3 regions of the Kitasatospora sp. McL0602 genome follow, and region 3 is predicted to be linked to each of the others. Evidence: riboswitches for the same ligand, from Rfam matches in the RefSeq annotation. Region 3 holds a riboswitch; each other region holds the start of a gene.

Region 1 (6,369 bases), 220 kb from region 3:
GGCGTCCCCGAGGTCCGCGAGGTGGAGACCGGGCCGGCCGAGGGCGACGACATCGAGCAGACCGTGGCCGTGATGGGCGGCGCGGACTGGGAACGCTGGATCGACCACCTCGCCGGGCGGGGGCTGCTCGCCGACGGCTTCGCCACCGCCGCACTGTCCTACATCGGCTCGTCGCTGACGGCGGCGATCTACCGGCAGGGCACCATCGGCGCGGCCAAGGCCCACCTGGAGGCCACCGCCCGCACCCTGAACGAGCGGCTCGACAAGCTGGTCGGCGGGCGGGCCGTGACCTCCGTCAACGGCGCCGCCGTCACCCAGTCCTCCACCGCGATCCCCGGCATCGCCCTGTACACCGGCCTGCTGCGCGGCGTCCTCGGCGAGGGCCTCGTCCCGCCGATCCGTCAGCTCGCCGCCCTCTGGGACCAGCTCACCGGCGCCGCCCCGCTCGCCCCGGACGACGAGGGACGTGTCCGCCTGGACACCTTCGAGATGACCGACCACGTCCAGGCGGCCGTCGCCGAACGCTGGGAGACGGCCACCACGGAGACCATCGCCGACCTGGCCGATGTCGACTGGTTCCGTGCCGAAGTCCGACGCCTCTACGGATTCTCCGTACCCGGCGTCGACTACACCGCCCCGGTCGCCACCGACGTGCCCTGGCCCGCCCTCACCCCCTGACACCCGCCGGTGCATACTTGACGCGCGGACGGGCCGGTGGCCCGGTGGAGCGTACGGAAGCGGCGGGGACGATGGGCCTGACTAGCCACAAGGTGCTGGCGGTGGCGGTGATGCTCGCCGTCCTGGTGATGACGGCGACGGTGTGGCTCTGGCCGAGACTGTCGGGGCGGAACTGGCGGGCGGTGCTCGGGCGGGTCGGGGCGCTGCTCGGCACCCAGCTGGTCGTGATCTGCGCGCTGGGCCTCTTCGCCAACAACTACTTCACGTTCTACAGCAGTTGGGACGACCTGCTCGGCACGGGCGACCAGGGCTCGATCGACGTCCGGACGAAGGCGGTGGCGGCCGGGACCGAGCGGAAGGCACCGGCCGCCGTAGTGCAGGAGTTGGGCAAGGAGGCCGTCCAGGGCGGCGGCGCGCTGGGCCGCGACCCCAAGCAGGCCGGTGAGATCCGGGTCGTCCGGATCGGCGGGCCCAGCAGTGGCCTCAGCACCGACGGGTACGTCTACCTGCCCCCGCAGTACTTCCAACCCGAGTACGCGGCCCGCAAGTTCCCCGCCGCGATTGTCATGACCGGCTTCCCCGGCGATGCCAAGAACCTGCTCACCCGCCTCAACTACCCTGGAGCGTCACTTCAGTTGATGCAGGCCGGGAAGATGCAGCCGACCGTCCTGGTGCTGATGCGCCCCTCGCCCGCGATGCCCGCCGACACCGAGTGCGAGGACATCCCCGGCGGCGCGCAGTCCGACGCGTACTTCAGCCGGGACGTCCCCAAGGAGATCGAGGGCTCCTACCGGGTCTCCGCCGACGCCCACGCGTGGGGCATCGTCGGCAACTCGACCGGCGGCTACTGCGCGCTGAAGCTGGCCATGCGCCACCCCGACGTCTTCCCCTCCGCCGTCTCGATCTCCGGCTACTACAAGGCCGCCGAGGACGCCACCACCGGTGACCTCTTCAAGGGCAGCCAGCAGCGCCGCGACGAGGCCGACCTGATGTGGCGTCTGAAGAACCAGCCGGCCCCGAAGATCGCCGCGATGCTGGCCGGCAGCGACGAGGGCGACGGCAACTACAAGCACGACACCGACCAGTTCGAGGCGGCCGTGCAGGCCCCGATGGCCGTCACCACGGCGGAGGTCCCGACCGGCGGCCACAACTTCCAGACCTGGACGCGCCTGCTGCCGCCCGCCCTGGAGTGGCTCTCCGGGCACCTCACCGTCCCGGCCGGCGCCAGCTGACGCGCCGGTTATTCGTACACCCGCGCCGCCGAGAGCTGCAGGGCGACCGACCGCCAGGTGACCGGCTCCAGCTCGGCGTGCAGGGGCGATTCGGCCGCCACCCAGGCACTCCAGGCGCCGAGCCAGCTCGGCAGGGCGTGGTGCGCCCAGCCGCCCCGGGCGGTCAGGGCGCTCAGGGTGCGCTGCTCGCGCTCGTCCCGGAGGAAGTCGGCGGCCAGGGCGTCGAGGTAGCGGCGCAGCTCCGTCGCGGTGGTCACCTCGTCGGAGATGGAGTCGGAGTCGGCGGCCGGGTCGGCGAGCACCGGCCCGGAGCCCGGCGGGGTGGCGCGGGCGGTGTCGAGCTGCCGGGCGAGGCCCTGCCAGCCCAGCTGCCCGGTGGTCTCTCCGTACGGCGGCTCGGTGCCGTCGGCGAGGCCGTCCAGCACCCGGCCCCAGCCGCGCAGGAAGCTGTCGATGCTCCGGTGGGCCCAGCGGCGGGCGGCGGGGGCGCGGCTGTCCGGCGCGAGGCAGGCCCGCTCGCTGTCGCGGGCGAGGAACCAGAGGTGGGCGGCGAAGCCCTGCCGGGATTCGACCTGCTGCCAGGAGTCGATGCTGCGGGGTACGGGCACCCGGCGAGGCTACGGGCCGGGCCCGCCCGCGTCGACGGGTTTCGAGCCACTGGCCGGCCGGTGGCTCAGGCCAGCTGCTCCAGCTTGCCGGTGTGCAGCTCGCCGACCCGGCCACCCTCGCCCTCGTACGTCCAGAAGGCGCGGACGGTCATCGCGGTGAGGTCCATGACGTGGCTGACGGTGATGCCGCTCGCCTCCGTCCAGCTGACGAAGTAGAGCGCGGGGCCGACCTGGGCGACGTGCAGGGAGACGTCCTCCCACTGGCCGGCCGACTCGCCGAGGCCCTCCCAGCGCAGCCGCGTCCCGTCGGCGGAGTAGGCGTTGCGGAAGGCGGCGCCGTTGTCGACCTGGAAGAGGTAGGTGCGTCCGGCGAAGCCTGGCAGGGGCGCGGTCATCTTCGGGAGGTCCCTCGTCTCGGTCTCGAAGCGGCTGGTGCTGCACCTGGGGGTGCGGCGGTGGGTGCGCCCGGAGAGCCGGTCGCACCCACCCAACCTATCCGACCGGGGCGCTGCGCCGTGGTTGCAATTCGGTGGCGGTGGCGCGGGGCGGCGAAGGGTGTGGCAGGGGTCAGCAGCTGAAGTTGACCTTGTAGAACGTCACGTAGTGGTCGGAGGTGTAGTAGTCCTCGTGGTACGTCTTGCCGGTGATGATCCGGCGGGTGCCTCTGGTGGGGGCACCCGGGGTGATGACCGTGTACTCGTGGTAGTACCCGGTGCTCTGGGAGGGCAGCACGCCTTCGCGGTTCTGGAAGACGACGCCGTCCTGCGAGTAGGGGTAGGGGCCGCCCTTGGCGATCAGGGCCAGGGTGTCGTTCGCCTGGCTGGGCAGGGCGGTCTTGCAGACGCTGCCACTGACGGTGGCATGGGCGTCGGCGGCGAACACGACGGTGGGGGCCAGCGTGAGCAGGCCGACAGCTGCAGCGGAGACGGCACGCGTCTGCAACGCGCGTAGAGTGATTCGCATGCCAGCAGTCTGGAGGCCCGGCCGGGCCCGGCGGAAGCCCTGAGCGAAGACTTCACCCACGGGTAACTAGCAGGGAACGCGGGCGACTTGTGGCGTACGGACCGACCTCGGAGATCCGCACGCCAGTGCGGTGCGCTGCGGTGTGAGCCTTGTCTCGCGCCGTTTTCTTGTTTGATCACGAACAAGCTGCCTAGCCTGCACAGGTCGTCCGCGTCTCGCGGACCCTGCCGTCGGGACGCCGAATCCTGTCCACCCGCCGGCAGGCAGCCGAACCGGAGAAACCGGACAGGAGCGGGGGAACCAGGTCAGTCGCCGTGCTCCTCGCGCCTACGGGCGCGCCGGGGCCCGGCTTGGGGTGAAGCCGCTCCCACAAGCGGCCGGGCCAGACCCTTGAGGCCCGAATCCGACAGCTCACCTCGCAGGCGTCTCAGAGGGCCACCCCCATGCGCATACCCGCCACCCCTGCCCGTCTCGGAGCGATCGCCGGCGCCGCCGCCCTGGTCGCCGTCCCGCTCGCCGGCCAGGCTCAGGCCGCCGTCGGCGTCACCCAGGACCGTCTCACCCCCGCCGCGATGGCTGCGGGCACGGCCGCCTCGGCGGGCCTGACGGTGCACTCCAGCTCCTGCTTCACGGCGAAGACCCTCGGGGTCGGCGTCCGTGACGCGGCCGGGCGCAACCTCGACTTCCCGGGCTCCGCCTCCAACGTGCGGATCTGCCCGAGCGGGGTGTCGATCACCACCGGCGCCCGCACCCTCCCGGCCGGGACGTACACCCAGTTCGGCTTCTGGCAGGACTACTCCGGCAGCTGGCACAACCTGGCCGCCCACGCGCTGACCGTCTCCGGCGCGGCGCCCGCCCCGGCTCCGGCCCCCACGCCCGCCCCCGCGCCGAAGCCGACCCCGACTCCGACACCCACCCCGGCCCCCACGCCCACCCCCACCCCGGCGCCCACGCCGCCGCCGACCCCGAGCACCGGTTCGCCGGTCCCCGGCAAGGCGCTGACCTGGTCGGACGAGTTCAACAGCGCCGTCAGCTGGGGCGACCGCTGGGTCGGCGACCAGAGCACCGCGTACAAGTACGGCAACCACAACCCGGACGACAACAAGCTCGACTGGCTCAACAAGAGCAACGTCAGCGTCGCCAACGGCGTGGCCACCTTCACCGCGACTCCCTCCAGCCACACGCTGGAGAACGGCAAGCAGGCCTGGGACACCGGCCTGCTGACCACGGAGGGCTCGAAGGAGGGCTTCCAGGTGAAGACCGGTGACTACGCCGAGACCCGGGTCAAGCTGCCCGCCGGGTCGGGTGCCTGGCCCGCGCTGTGGACGTGGAAGAACGGCAACGGGGAGATCGACTCCTTCGAGTACCACCCCGACAACCCGAACCTGCTGGAGCTGACCAACCACGTCAAGTCCGGCTTGAAGTACTACACCGACGCCAACGCCGTCGGCGCCGACAAGTGGGTCACGATCGGCACCTACTACGGAGCGAACTCGGTCGACTGGTACGTCAACGGCGTGAAGGTCTTCTCCGACGGCACCGGCGTCGGCACCAACTGGTCGGCGTACCTGATCCTGAACCTGTCGGTGGGCGCAGGGCAGTACCACCCGGGCCCGTCGGGCTCGGCCCCGATCACCATGGCCGCCGACTACGTGCGGGTCTACCGCTGACCGTCACCTCGTGACCCTCATGTGACGGTGAGGGTGAACGGCGTGCCGTTGTTCCCCGGGTGGCGGTCGTCCAGCCCGAACACCCTGACGTGCCCCTCGGCCTTCGTGCCGGGGGGCACGTTGCCGTTCACCCGGACCGGGGCCAGCGCGGTGGCCGTCCGCCCCTGCGGGAGCCCGGCGCCGAAGGTGCAGCGGACGACGTGCCCGGCGGCCGACCGGACGCACCCGGCGGGGAAGTACGGCCCCTCGAAGGTGAACCCGACGGGCACGTCGATCTCCACCGTGAACGGCGAGGCCGCCGCCTCCGGGCCCAGGTTCGCCACGAAGCCGTGCACGGTGGTGAGACCGCCCGGCGGGGCCGCGTCCGGATCGATCCGGACGACCTCCAGATCGGAGTCGGAGGGGGCGGCCGCCACCGTGCCGACCATCGCCAGAACCGCCGCCGCCACCGCGAGCACCGCTCGCCCACCGAAAGTACGCATGTGGTGACTATAAGCAGCGGCGTAGCCTGGAGTGACGGAGGTGAGGGCGATGTCCGGACAGGTGTTGAGTGAGGTCAGTGCGGTCGTCCCGGCGGGCCGCGAGGACGAGCTGGTGAGGTCGTACCGGGAGTTGGTGGCAGGGCCACTGCCCGACGGGCTGGTCCGGACGGAGCTGCTGCGCGGGCCCGACGGGCTCTGGCGGGTGCAGAGCCTCTGGCGGGACAAGGCAGCCCTGGACGCCGTCCGCTCGAACCCGAAGCTGGCCGCGGCGCCGAGGCTCTTCAAGCAGGTCGGCGCCGAGCCGCAGCTGACCGTCTTCGACCTGACGGTCACCCAACCGGGCCCGCTGGCAGTCGTCTGACCGAGGCGCGATTACACGGCCACCACGCAGTTGTCCGAGCTGCCGGCGCCGTAGACGCTGACCACGCCCGCGGTGCCGTCGCCGAAGAAGCGCGCGAAGATGCCCGCCGGGCGGCCGCCGAACAGCAGCGGGCCGAACACCGGGGCCACCGAGGCCTCGTGGGCCTCGTCCGCGCCGTCGGCGATCATCACCTGCGGGCAGGTGAGCGGTGCGACGAAATCCTGCAGCACGCTGGTGCCCGCCTCGGCGGCCCGGTGCACCGCCGCCTCCCAGGCGGCCTGCTCGGTCTCGCGGCCGAGCACGACCTGCTTGCCGCTCATCCCGATGCTCTCCTTGAGCACCAGCAACTCCCGGTTGTCGACGGCGAACCGGACG
Region 2 (6,369 bases), 1.6 Mb from region 3:
GTTGGTCGGTGTGAGCGGCGGTCTCGGGTCCTGTGCCCGGGGCCGCCGTTCTGCGCGCGACGGGTGTGGCAGGTGTTCACGCCAGCTTCCACTGGCCGGCCTGCTGGGCGAAGCCGCTGTCGAGGCCGAACTCGGCTCCGCCGCGCCGCCGGTGCGAACGATTCGGGCCATCTTCGCGCACACCCTGCTCCAGGAGCGGCAGTACCGGGCCGCACTGCCGGAGTACCGCCTGCTGGCGGCCGCCGCCGAGGCCGAACTCGGGCCGCAGCACCCGGCCGTGCTCGACCAGCGCCGCAACGTCGCCGCCTGCCTGGAGCACCTCGGCCAGGGCCGGGAGGCGCTCGCCGAGTACGGCGGGCTGCTCGCCGCGTACGGTGCCCGGCTCGCGGCGGGGCTGGACACCGACCCTGAGCGGGTGTTCGAACTCAGGGAGAAGATCGGCCTGTTGACGGCCTCCGCCGGAGATCTCGAAGGCGCCTGGCAGGGGCTCGTCCAGCTGCTCTTCGACCGTGAGCGGCGGCTCGGCCCGCACCACCCCGAGGTCCGTCGCCTCCGGCTGTCCCTCGACCAGCTGAACGGCCACCGATCGACCCGGACGGGCTCTCCCGTACCGGGTAATCCGTACACGACCGGCTGACAACTGCTGGTGGGCAGCGGCGCGTTGGGATGACCCGTTCGGGTCAAGGTCTGGGCAAGGCGCTCGGTTGCTCCCTATTGTCTGTTCCGATCAGGCCCACAACCCGGGAGGCCCCACGTGATCCGCACCAGCTCCGCCACCGCCCGCCGTCGCGGCTGCGCCGCCGCAGGCGTCCTGCTCGCCGTCGCCGCCCTCACCGCCTGCGGTGGCGGCGCGGCCCACCAGGGCTCGGCGGCGGTGGTCGGCGGCCAGCGGATCAGCATCGCCACCGTCGAGACCCGAGTCGCCCAGCTGCGGACGGCCGTCGCCTCCCAGCCCGGCGGCCCCCGGACCGAGCCCGCCGGGCTGACCAGGCGGATGGTCGCCGAGCTGGTGCTCGACCAGGTCGTCGACCGGGCGCTGGCCGACCGCCAACTGGAGGTCACCGCAGGGGAGATCGCCCAGGCCCGGGACGCGGACGCCAAGCTGGTCGGCGGTGCGGACGCGCTCGGCCGTGAGCTGCTGCTCAAGCAGGCCGTCCCGGCTGCCGACATCGACTCCTTCTACCGGCAGCAGCTCGGCATCCAGAAGCTGGCCGGCGCCTCCGGCAAGGACGCCCGCAGCTCGGAGGGCGACGCCGCCGTCCGAACCGCACTGGCCGCCGCCGGCACCGAACTGAACATCGAGGTCAACCCCCGCTACGGCCAGTGGAACCCGCAGCAGATCTCCCTGGTCGACGCCCCCGACGCCTGGCTGCCGCAGCCGGTGGCAGCGGCCTAACACGCCCTGGGCGGTCCACGGGCGGGGTAGGTTCGCACCGTGGAGACTTCGAAGCTGATTCTGCTGACCACCACCCACCGCGTCGCGCCGGGGCTGCTCTCGTGGCCGGCCTGGGAGGCGCTGCGGGGCGCCGACCGGGTGCTGGCGGGGGACGGGCTGCACCCGCAGCTCGCGGCCGTCCGGCAGGCGGGGGTGACGGTCGAGGTGGTCGAGCGGGGGAGTGCGCCCGCGCTGGCCAGGCTGCTGGTGGGGGCCGGGTCGGTGGTCTGGCTGGGCAGCCCGGACGGTGACCCGGGGCTGACGGACGCGCTGGCGCGGATCGCGGTCGAGGAGGCCGGGCAGGTGCCGGAGATCGAGGTGCTGCCGGGCTCGTACGACCTGCCGGGCTCGCGGCTGCTCGACCTGGTGTCGGTGATGGACCGGCTGCGCTCGCCCGGCGGCTGCCCGTGGGACGCCGAGCAGACGCACGAGAGCCTGGTGAAGTACCTGGTCGAGGAGGCCTACGAGCTGGTCGAGGCGATCGAGGAGGGCGACCGGGAGACGCTCCGCGAGGAGCTCGGCGACGTCCTGCTCCAGGTGATGTTCCACTCCCGGATCGCCGAGGAGCACCCGGAGGACCCGTTCACCGTCGACGACGTCGCGGGCGACATCGTAGAGAAGCTGATGTACCGGCACCCGCACGTGTTCGGCGACGTCGACGCGGCCGACGCCGCCCAGGTGGAGGCCAACTGGGAGCAGCTGAAGGCGGCGGAGAAGCAGCGCGAGTCGGCGCTGGACGGCGTCCCGGCGGGGCTGCCCGCGCTGGCGTACGCGGCGAAGCTGGTCTCGCGGGTGCGCCGGGCCGGGGTCGCGGGTGTGCCGGACGAGGCGTACGAGCTGCCCGCCGAGCTCACGGCGGAGTCGGCGGGGGCGTTGCTGCTGGCCGTGGTGCAGCGGGCGCACGACGCGGGCGTCGACGTGGACGCGGCGCTGCGGGCGGCCGCGCGCGACTACCGGAGCGCGGTGCGGGCGGCTGAGGGGCTGGCGGGCTGACGCTGGGCCGGGATGACCTCGCCGATCGCCTCGCCGACCACGGCGAGCAGTTCGGCGAGCGGGTCGAGGTGGCGGGGCAGCTCGTCCAGCGAGACGATCCGCTCGCCGTCCGGGCCGGTGACGCAGAAGAGGTCGATCGGGCCGAGGTGCTTGGCGGCGGTGTCGACCAGGGCGGCGACGTCGCTCGGCTGGTGGATGTCGCTGCACACGCCGACCACCGGGCAGCCCGGCCGGTCGAGCTCGGCGGCGAGGTCCTCGGCACTGCTGGGGTGCTGGTCGGCGATGAGCATGCCGGCGGCACCGGCGGCGGCGAACCGTCGGGCCAGATCGGCCCCCGAACCGCCGCGAAGTACCGCGATCACCACCACTGCCCCGGCTACGCGCATGGCCAGCTCCTCCCTGAGAGCAACAAAACCGTGGGCCGGCACCGCACGGCCGCCCAACGGCTATCGGAGGATCGTAGGCACGCCGCGACCCCCCGCAACAGGGATTACCCGCCAGGTGACCAGGCTCACTCCTCCTTGCAGCAGATACCTTCGTGACATGCCGGACAAGCCCGAAACCAGCCAGCCTGAACTCTTCACCTGGGAGTTCGCCGCCGACCCCTACCCCGCGTACGCGTGGCTGCGCGAGCACGCCCCGGTGCACCGCACCACGCTGCCGAGCGGGGTCGAGGCCTGGCTGGTGACCCGGTTCGCGGACGCCCGGCAGGCGCTGGCCGACGCGCGGCTCTCGAAGAACCCCGCGCACCACAGCCGCAGCACCGGCCGCACCGGCATCCCGGGGGAGCGGCAGGCGGAGCTGATGACGCACCTGCTCAACATCGACCCGCCGGACCACACCCGGCTGCGGCGGCTCGTCTCCAAGGCGTTCACCCCGCGCGGGGTGGCCGAGTTCGAGCCCCGGGTGCGGCAGCTCACCGACCGGCTGATCGACGGCTTCGCGGCGCGCGGCTCGGCCGACCTGATCCACGAGTTCGCCTTCCCGCTGCCGATCTACGCGATCTGCGACCTGCTCGGCGTGCCGGAGGAGGACCAGGACGACTTCCGCGACTGGGCCGGGATGATGATCCGGCACGCCAAGCCGGGGCAGAGCGGTGGGCCGCGCGGCGGCGTCGCGCGGGCGGTGAAGAAGATGCGGGCGTACCTGCTGGAGCTGATCCACCGCAAGCGCGCCGATCTCGGCGACGACCTGATCTCGGGGCTGATCCGGGCCAGTGACCACGGCGAGCACCTGACGGAGAACGAGGCCGCCGCGATGGCCTTCATCCTGCTCTTCGCCGGCTTCGAGACCACCGTGAACCTGATCGGGAACGGCCTGTACGCGCTGCTCGGGCACCCCGAGCAGCGGGCGCTGCTCCAGGATTCGCTGCGGCGCGGCGAGACGGAGCTGCTGGCCACCGCCGTCGAGGAACTGCTGCGCTACGACGGCCCGGTGGAGCTCGCCACCTGGCGGTACGCGACCCGGCCGCTGACCATCGGCGGGGTCGACATCCCGGCCGGTGACCCGGTGCTGGTGGTGCTCGCGGCGGCGGACCGCGACCCGGCGAGGTTCGCCGACGAGAACGTCCTCGACCTGGCGCGCAAGGACAACCCGCACCTGGGTTTCGGCCACGGCATCCACTACTGCATCGGCGCCCCGCTGGCCCGGTTGGAGGGGCAGGCGGCGCTGAGTGCACTGCTCACCCGGCTGCCGGATCTTCAACTGGCCGCCGATCCGGACGATCTGCGCTGGCGTGGTGGCCTGATCATGCGGGGGCTGCGGGAGTTGCCGGTGTCGTTCACCGCCGAATGACGGCGCGTCGCATCAACGGCCCTGGCAGCGGTCTGAATACGCATCAATCCGGACATACCTCCACGGTTTGTGGACAATCAATGACGGTCCGTAATTCCCGTGTGATGTCGGCGATATGAGCTTGTGATCTGTCAGTTGATCTGCCTATGGTCCCTGATGTCCGCAGCTGCGGACCCCGTGCGCGGTACGCCGAACCCTGCCCGCCGCGCTCCCGGGCACTCGACCAGACCCTTGGGCAGGGGCGGAGGACCCAGGTTTGGTGCCGTCCTCCACGGCTTGGGGTGAAGCCGCACCCGGCGGAGCGATCCGCCGGTACGCGGCCGGGCCACCTCCCGGTCCGAACCCGACAGCTCACTTCGTAGGCGTGCGGAGAGGGAATTCGTCATGCTCTTCACCGGTTCGGGCCGTCATCGTCGTCGTACGCAGACCGAGAAGGCGATCGCCGTCGCAGGTGTGGCGGGCGTCGGCCTCGCGCTCCCGCTGCTGGCCGCCTCCGGCGCCCACGCGGCCCCCGTCACGACCTGGGACAAGGTCGCCGACTGCGAGAGCGGCGGCGACTGGGGCATCAACACCGGCAACGGCTTCTACGGCGGTCTCCAGTTCACCTCCAGCACCTGGAAGGCCTTCGGCGGCGGCCAGTACGCCGGGCAGGCCAACCAGGCGACGAAGGGTCAGCAGATCGCCGTCGCCGAGCGGGTGCTCTCCTCGCAGGGGCCGGGCGCCTGGCCGGTCTGCTCGGTCAAGGCCGGTCTGGGCAAGGGCGGTTCGGCCGCCTCGGTCGACACCAGCTCGGACGTCGCCCCGACCGCCTCGACCCCCTCGGCGGGCAGCAAGAAGGCCGCCAAGCCGGCCCGGCCCGCCGCGCCGAGCGCCCCCGCCGCCGCCACCCCGGGCTTCCCGGGCAAGGCCGGGTACGACGCCGGCTCCGGCAAGTACTGGTACCAGAAGGACGGTGGCTGGTACTGGACCAGCCACCAGAGCATCTACAACCAGTTCGCCGCCCCGGCCCAGGCTCCGGCCCAGGCACCCGCAGCCACCCCGACCCCGGCTGCCAAGCCCGCTGCCAAGCCCGCAGTCTCCGGCCACGGCTACACCGTCAAGGCCGGTGACACCCTGTCGAGCATCGCCCAGGCGCAGGGCGTCTCCGGCGGCTGGCACACCCTCTACGACGGCAACAGGCAGACCGTCGGCGGCGACCCGGACCTGATCCTCCCGGGCCAGGTGCTCAACCTCGCCTGACGCTCCGGCCGGAACGCGGCAGGGGTCGACCCCTGCCGCGTTCCAGCGGGTTCCAGCAGGTCCCAGCAGGTGAACTACTGGCGAGTAGGCAGGCCACACGGTGAGACGGAGCCTGGGTCAGCACGGCTGGAGGCCCGGGTGAGGTTAGGCTCTGGTCGTAACGACTTCACATCCCGCTTCCGCAAGGAGATGCCTCGTGCCGTCCATTGATGTCGTCGTAGCCCGTGAGATTCTCGACTCGCGCGGCAACCCCACGGTCGAGGTCGAGGTCGGTCTCGACGACGGCAGCACCGGCCGTGCCGCCGTCCCGTCCGGCGCCTCCACCGGTGCCTTCGAGGCGGTCGAGTTGCGTGACGGCGACAAGAACCGCTACCTCGGCAAGGGCGTGGAGAAGGCCGTCCTGGCCGTCATCGAGCAGATCGGCCCGGAGCTGGTCGGCTACGACGCCACCGAGCAGCGGCTGATCGACCAGGCCATGATCGACCTGGACGCCACCGACAACAAGGGTTCGCTGGGCGCCAACGCGATCCTCGGCGTCTCCCTCGCCGTGGCGCACGCCGCCGCCGAGGCCGCCGACCTGCCGCTGTTCCGCTACCTCGGTGGCCCGAACGCGCACGTGCTGCCCGTCCCGATGATGAACATCCTCAACGGCGGTTCGCACGCGGACTCCAACGTCGACATCCAGGAGTTCATGATCGCTCCGATCGGCGCGGAGTCCTTCTCCGAGGCCGTCCGCTGGGGCGTCGAGGTCTACCACACCCTCAAGGGTGTCCTGAAGGAGCGCGGCCTCTCCACCGGCCTGGGCGACGAGGGCGGCTTCGCCCCGAACCTGGACTCCAACCGCGAGGCCCTCGACCTCATCACCGAGGCCATCAAGAAGGCCGGCTACGTGCCCGGCAAGGACGTCG
Region 3 (6,369 bases):
GCGTCGGCGAGGTCGCGTTCGAAGGCGGCCTGGGCGGCTGTCCGGGCGGCGTGTTCGATGTCGGCGGGGGTGTAGTACTCGCTGGCGGCGACCAGGGCGGGCAGGTCGACGTCGGCGCGGGTGGCGGCGTAGCGGGACCAGATGGCGGTGCGGGCGGCCGCATCCGGGGTGCCGATCGGGACGAGGTAGTCGAAGCGGCCGTGGCGCAGGAAGGCGGAGTCGAGGGAGCGGATGGAGTTGGTGGCGCAGACCAGCAGCCGTTCCTCCCCCTCGCGGAAGCCCGGGATCAGCTTGAGCAGTTCGTTGGTGACGCCGTGCATCCCGCCGGAGGCCCCGGCGCCGCGCATCGGGGCGATCTCCTCGACCTCGTCTATGAAGACCAGCACCCGTTCGAGTTCGGCGATCCGGGCGAACGCGGTGCGCAGCGCGGCCGCGAGATTGCCCTCGTCCGCGAGGCGGGAGGGCAGGAGTTCGACGAACGGCCAGCCGAGGCGGGAGGCGACGGCGCGGGCGAAGGTGGTCTTGCCGGTGCCGGGCGGGCCGAAGAGGGCGATGGCGCGCGGCGGCCGGACGCCGTGCCGGGCGGCCCGCTCGGGCTCGGCGAGCGGGCGGACGATCCGACGCTCGATCAGGTTCTTCTCGGCCTCCATGCCGGCGACCTTGTCCCAGAGGTCGCCGGGCAGCAGCCGCCCGCCGAGCTCCGCCAGCAGGTTGGCGCCGGGCCCGGTCGGCGGCTCGGCCTTCTCGAAGTAGGCGACGGCCGGGCGGCGGGTGTAGCCGGCGTTGCGCAGGCCCTCGCCGAGCAGCTCCTCCTCGGGCAGCACGTACGCGATCCGGCGGACCCGCCGGTCGAGCAGCCGCCGCTCCAGCTCGCGCAGCAGCGCGCTGGCCAGGCCCCGGCCCCGCCAACCCGGGGCGATGGCTATCCGCATCACCCAGGCCCTGTCCCCGGCGAGGTGGGCCAGGGCCGCGCCGATAGGTGCACCCTGGCTGACGGCGACCACGGCGGGCTGACGCGAGGTCAGGGCGGTGATGCACTCGGCCAGCGAGAAGACCGACTCCTGCCCGCTGCCCGCCGTGGTGTCGATGAGGTGGACGACGGAGGCGAGATCGTCCTCGCGGTAGTCGTGGATGAGCCATTCGGACACGAGGGGCCGCCTCTCCGGGGGGACGTGGTGTTCCCGGAAAGCTACGGGCCCCGCCCGCTCCCGGCCCGCGCCGGAACGGACAACCGGCGCGGCCGAACCGTACGGTTCGCCGCTGGCGCTCGCCGCGCACGGCGGGTCGGAACGGGGTGGCTCAGAAGGCGCAGGGCAGCGAGCGGACGCGGTTGTCGAAGCTGGACGGGACGAGCACGGGCTCGCCGGTGGAGCGGATGTCGGGGAGGCGGGTGAGCAGTTCGCGCAGCAGCACCTTCATCTCCTGGCGGGCGAGGTGGGCGCCGAGGCAGAAGTGCGGGCCGCCGCCGCCGAAGCCGAGGTGGGGGTTGGGCGAGCGGGTGATGTCGAAGGTGTCGGGGTCGGGGAAGACGGCCTCGTCGCGGTTGGCCGAGCCGAAGAAGAGCACCACCTTGTCGCCCTTGGCGAGCGGGGCGCCGTTGAGCTCGTGGTCGGTGGCGAGGGTGCGGCGGAACTGGATGATCGGCGTGGCGTACCGGAGGATCTCCTCGACCGCCCCGCCGAGCCGGGCGTCGAGGTCGGCGGTGAGCAGGGCCCGCTGCTCGGGGTGGGTGGTGAGCAGGTGCAGGCCGTGGGCGAGGGCGTTGCGGGTGGTCTCGACCCCGGCGACCAGGAGGAGGGAGAAGAAGGCACCCAGCTCGCGGGAGCCGAGGCGGCGGCCGTCCACGTCGGCGGTGACGAGGGCGGAGATCAGGTCGTCGGCGGGGTGGCGGCGGCGCTCGCGGCCGAGGGCGGCGATCACGCCCTGCATCCGGGCCAGCGCCCGCAGGCCGCGGCCTGGCACCCGGAGGCGGCTGCGGGCCACGCCGGTGTTCTCGGAGGCGTGGTCGATCTGCCGGAGGATCTCGCGGCGCTGCCGCTCGGGGATGCCCATCATGGTGCAGATGACCTGGTAGGGGAGTTCGGCGGCGACGGCGGTGACGAAGTCCTCGGGGCGCCGGGCGGTGAGGTCGTCGACGATCCGGGCGGAGATCTCCCGGATGTCGTCCTCGACCTTGGCGATCAGCCGCGGGGTGAAGGCGCGGGAGACGATCCGCCGGAGGTCGGCGTGGCGCGGGTCGTCCAGGTTGACCATCGAGTCGCCGAACAGCGTCCGGACCCAGCGGGCGGGTTCGGGGGTGGTGACGCCGGGCTCGCTGACGAAGACGGCCGGGGTGCGGCTGGCCTCGACCACGTCAGCGTGCCGGACGAGCGCATGGAAGCCCTTGCCGGTGCGGGGGTCGGTGCAGAAGGCCGGGCGCTCCAGCGCGCGGAGCCGGGCGAACTCGGCGGCCTGGTCGGCGGCCGGGAGCCGCCAGAACTCCGGCTCCGCCGGGTTCGGCCCGGGTACGGATTCGACCTTCGCGGTAACACCCGGTGCGCTCATGCGCATTTTATGGCGCATTGGCTGACCGGGTGTCAAATTGCCCTGCTTGGTACTATTTACCTAGAAATCCGCGCCTCATCCTCATCCTCGACCCCTACCTCCGCATCGAGTTCGGGGCCCTCGGTCGGTACGGGCGCCAGCTCGCGCGCCAGCAGCGTCGCCCCGGCCACCGCGCCCGGCATCAGCAGCACCGTCACCATCGGCACCAGGAAGAGCAGGACGAGCGGCGCCCCGAAACCGAGCGTCAGCCCGAGCCGACCGCGCAGCATCCGCAGCCGCTCACGCTGGGCGAAACCGCGCCGCTGGAGACCGACCGCCGTCAGCTCGACCGCCAGAAAATACCCCGAAATGCCTACCCCGACCACAGGTACCACGGTCTGCCCGAGCACCGGGATGAAGCCACAGGCGAACAGCACCAGCCCGAAGCCCACCACCCGCACCAGCACGGACATGCTGTCCCTGGCCGAGACCAGCAGCTCACGCCAGAGCGGCACCTCGGGGGCGGCCGGAGCCCCACCCTCGGTCTCGTCCACCTTCGCGCAGAGCGACTCGTAGAACGGCTGGCCGACCAGCAGCGTCACCGCCGTGAAGGTGACGGCCGCCAGCAGCGCCCCGCCACCGATCAGCGCCGCCGTCAGCACCCCGCGCAGCAGCCCCTGCCAGGGGGAGCCCCAGCCGTCGGCGAACGGCGTCGCCCAGTCGGCCAGGTCACCGGACCACACGGCCAGCGCGGCGAGCGCCGCGACGTACCCGACCATCGTGATCAGCGCCGGGATCATCCCGAAGCCCCACCACCGGCCGTGCCGTGCCACCCAGCGTTGCCCCTTGAGCAGGCAGCTGATCCCCGTCCCGAAATCTCGCATACCCGGCAGCCTACGACGGCGCCGCCGGGGATACCGATGGTCCCCCTGCCCGGCGGCGGCTACCGTCACTGACCATGGATCAGACCGAGTACATGCACGCCCTGCGCCGCGACGGCGCGCGGATGGCCGAGGCCGCCGCCGGCCGGCTCGACCTTCAGGTGCCCAGCTGCCCCGACTGGACGGTCGCCGAGCTGCTGCGGCACACCGGCCGGGTGCACCGCTTCTGGACGGCCATGGCCGAGCAGGCGCTCGCCGACCCGTCGACGTTCGAGCATGCGCCGCTCCCGGACGACGCCGAGCTCGTCGAGTGGTTCGCCGAGGGTGTCGAGACCTGCGCCGCGGCGCTGGAGGTGCTCGACCCCGCGTTGCCGCGCTGGACCTGGGCTAGCAGGAAGGACGTCGGCTTCATCCAGCGGCGGATGGCCCAGGAGACGGCCGTCCACTGCTGGGACGCGCTCGCCGCCGCCGGCCGGGACGAACCGGTCGAGCAGGCGCTCGCCCGGGACGGCGTGGACGAGTTCTTCGCGTACTTCACCGCCGACGAGCTGCCCACCGGACTCCCCGCGGCCGGGTTCCACCTGCACGCCACCGACGGCCCCGGCGAGTGGTCCGTCCGCGCGGTGGACGGCGCCTGGGCCGTCACCCACGAGCACGGCAAGGGCGCGGCAGCCGTCCGGGGCACCGCCTCCGACCTGCTCCTTCTGCTCTGGCAGCGCCGCTCCCCCGGGCAGCTGGAGACCTTCGGCGACGAGGCCGCACTCGCCGCCTTCCTCACGGGCTTCGACCTCTCCTGAATTGACGCATGCGCAACAAGAGTGAGCAGGGTCACCGCGCGGACGCCTGACGGCTGCGCTCCGTGACCACACGGGCGCGGCCTGGCGCCGAACTCACCGCTCGGCGAGCAGTGGTCACCGTGCGCGGTCGGTGCGCACACGCACGGCTTGATCCCCTGTTCGCAGCGTCATCGAATTCCCGGCCTTTGGGCCCTTGTTCGACCACCAACCTTGCTTCCCGACGGGCAATGAGTTTTGCTTCAGCGACTGCCCGGCCACTGACCGAGCAGGCCCAACGGGTGCAACGCCTAGTCCTGCCGGCACCCGTCGGACACCACTGAGCTCTGTAACGGCAGGAGCGGGGGACCCAGGTAAGTTGCCGACCGGACACTGTCCGGCCGGCTTGGGGTGAAGCCGCGCTTGCGGCCGGGCAACTCCAGCCCGAACCCGACAGCTCACCTCGCCGGCGTCGGAGAGGAACTGACCCATGTCCGCACTGGGCAACCACGGCCGTACTCGTCTGACCCGTATCGGCATCACCACGGCGCTCGCCGCCTCGGCGCTCGCCCTCCCCCTGATCGGCGCCGCCTCCGCCCACGCGGACCAGGCCCCGGCCGCCCCGCACTCCTTCCGCACCAGCGCCGACGCCGTCACGGTGCCGACGCACGCCGCCACCCCGGCGGCCGCACCCGCCGCCGCCGCTCCGGCCGCTGCGCCCGCCACTGCGGCTCCGGCCACGTACAAGGTGGTCGGCGGCGACAGCCTGTCGAAGATCGCCGACGCCCAGCACGTGGACGGCGGCTGGCACAAGCTCTACGACGACAACCGCACCGTCGTCGGCGGCAACCCGAACCTGATCTTCGCCGGCCAGCAGCTCACCGTCGGCGCCAAGGCCACCCCGGCCGCCGCCCCGGCCCCTGCCAAGCCCGCCACCCCGGCCCCCGCCGCCGCGCCGCAGGCCGCCAAGCCCGCGAAGCCGGCCAAGCCCGCCACCACCACGGTCTCGTACAGCACCAAGGCGAGCACCCAGACCGCCGCCAAGGCCGCCCCCGCCCCGGCCGCCGTCGCCAGCACCTCGGGCTTCACCGCCCCGGTGGCCAACCCGCACATCAACGAGGCGTACGGCGTGCCCGGCACCATGTGGGCCAGCGGCCACCACACCGGCGTCGACTTCGCCGCCTCCGTCGGCACCAGCCTCCGGGCCGTCGGCAACGGCACCGTCGTCTCCGCCGGGAACGGCGGCGCGTACGGCAACCAGATCATCATCAAGCTCGCCGACGGCAAGTACGCCCAGTACGCGCACCTGTCCTCGATCGGCGTGTCCGCCGGGCAGTCGGTGACCGCCGGGCAGCAGATCGGCCTCTCCGGCGCGACCGGCAACGTGACCGGCCCGCACCTGCACTTCGAGATCCGCACCACCCCGAACTACGGCTCGGACATCGACCCGATCGCGTACCTCCGCGCTCACTCGGTCAACGTCTGACCGCTGTAGCAGCAACCGCCCCGGCCGCCCGTGACACCCACGTCACGGGCGGCCGGGCGTTTTCCGTTCGCCGGTCGGTCTTAGGGTGACGATCATGGACGACCAAGGAACAGCCGCCCTGGGCCGCCGACGGCTCGCCGCAGCGGGCGCCGGTGCCCTCACCATCGCCACCGCCCTCACCCTCCGGGCGGCGGCCGGGGGCGACTTCACCAAGTACGCCGGGGACGCCCTCTACACCGTGCTGCTCCACACCCTGGTCGTGCTCGCCGTACCCCGGGTGCGGCCCCGCACGGCCGCCGCCGTCGCCCTCGGGCTGAGCTGGGCCGTCGAGTTCGCCCAGCTCAGCCCCGTACCCGCCGAGCTCTCCGCGCACAGCACCGCCGCCCGGCTCGTCCTCGGCACCACCTTCAACCCGGCCGACCTGCTCTGCTACGTCGTCGGCGCGGCCGCCGCCCTACTCGTCCACCAGCTGACGACCCGGCGGCAGGCCGCTGTCCGGGCCGCCTGAGTGGGGTACCTTCCGAAAGGTCGGCGGGGCAGGTCCGGTCGGGTCGGTGGGAGGAGTTCCGATGGAGCGTTCGGTGGCTGAGCGGATGCTCGCGGTGGCGGTCCAGGAGGCCCGAGCCGGGCTGGCGGAGGGCGGCATCCCGATCGGTGCGGCGCTCTTCGGGCCGGACGGCGAGGTGCTCGGGCGCGGGCACAACCG

What was found. A riboswitch is a leader RNA that binds a small molecule or an ion and turns the genes downstream of it on or off. The one in region 3 is predicted to bind cyclic di-AMP.
Region 1: linked by a shared signal. The riboswitch ahead of ACR68M_RS04675 (glycoside hydrolase family 16 protein) and the one ahead of ACR68M_RS05690 (M23 family metallopeptidase) in region 3 are both predicted to bind cyclic di-AMP.
Region 2: linked by a shared signal. The riboswitch ahead of ACR68M_RS12665 (transglycosylase family protein) and the one ahead of ACR68M_RS05690 (M23 family metallopeptidase) in region 3 are both predicted to bind cyclic di-AMP.

Annotation. Positions count from the first base shown of each region.
Region 1 is NZ_CP197246.1:983,404-989,772, reverse strand. It holds gene fabV (enoyl-[acyl-carrier-protein] reductase FabV) at 1-678, shown strand, start outside; gene ACR68M_RS04695 (alpha/beta hydrolase) at 723-1,910, shown strand; gene ACR68M_RS04690 (hypothetical protein) at 1,919-2,518, opposite strand; gene ACR68M_RS04685 (MoaF-related domain-containing protein) at 2,584-2,913, opposite strand; gene ACR68M_RS04680 (ribonuclease domain-containing protein) at 3,086-3,481, opposite strand; cyclic di-AMP (ydaO/yuaA leader) riboswitch at 3,747-3,916, shown strand; gene ACR68M_RS04675 (glycoside hydrolase family 16 protein) at 3,925-5,151, shown strand; gene ACR68M_RS04670 (hypothetical protein) at 5,169-5,633, opposite strand; gene ACR68M_RS04665 (antibiotic biosynthesis monooxygenase) at 5,683-5,994, shown strand; gene ACR68M_RS04660 (hypothetical protein) at 6,006-6,369, opposite strand, start outside.
Region 2 is NZ_CP197246.1:2,804,931-2,811,299, reverse strand. It holds gene ACR68M_RS12690 (hypothetical protein) at 152-637, shown strand; gene ACR68M_RS12685 (SurA N-terminal domain-containing protein) at 755-1,396, shown strand; gene ACR68M_RS12680 (MazG family protein) at 1,436-2,428, shown strand; gene ACR68M_RS12675 (SDR family NAD(P)-dependent oxidoreductase) at 2,386-2,814, opposite strand; gene ACR68M_RS12670 (cytochrome P450 family protein) at 2,972-4,222, shown strand; cyclic di-AMP (ydaO/yuaA leader) riboswitch at 4,434-4,603, shown strand; gene ACR68M_RS12665 (transglycosylase family protein) at 4,607-5,461, shown strand; gene eno (phosphopyruvate hydratase) at 5,658-6,369, shown strand, end outside.
Region 3 is NZ_CP197246.1:1,204,734-1,211,102, forward strand. It holds gene ACR68M_RS05670 (ATP-binding protein) at 1-1,148, opposite strand, end outside; gene ACR68M_RS05675 (cytochrome P450) at 1,300-2,544, opposite strand; gene ACR68M_RS05680 (EI24 domain-containing protein) at 2,601-3,407, opposite strand; gene ACR68M_RS05685 (maleylpyruvate isomerase family mycothiol-dependent enzyme) at 3,482-4,201, shown strand; cyclic di-AMP (ydaO/yuaA leader) riboswitch at 4,506-4,664, shown strand; gene ACR68M_RS05690 (M23 family metallopeptidase) at 4,668-5,663, shown strand; gene ACR68M_RS05695 (DUF2809 domain-containing protein) at 5,758-6,171, shown strand; gene ACR68M_RS05700 (nucleoside deaminase) at 6,233-6,369, shown strand, end outside.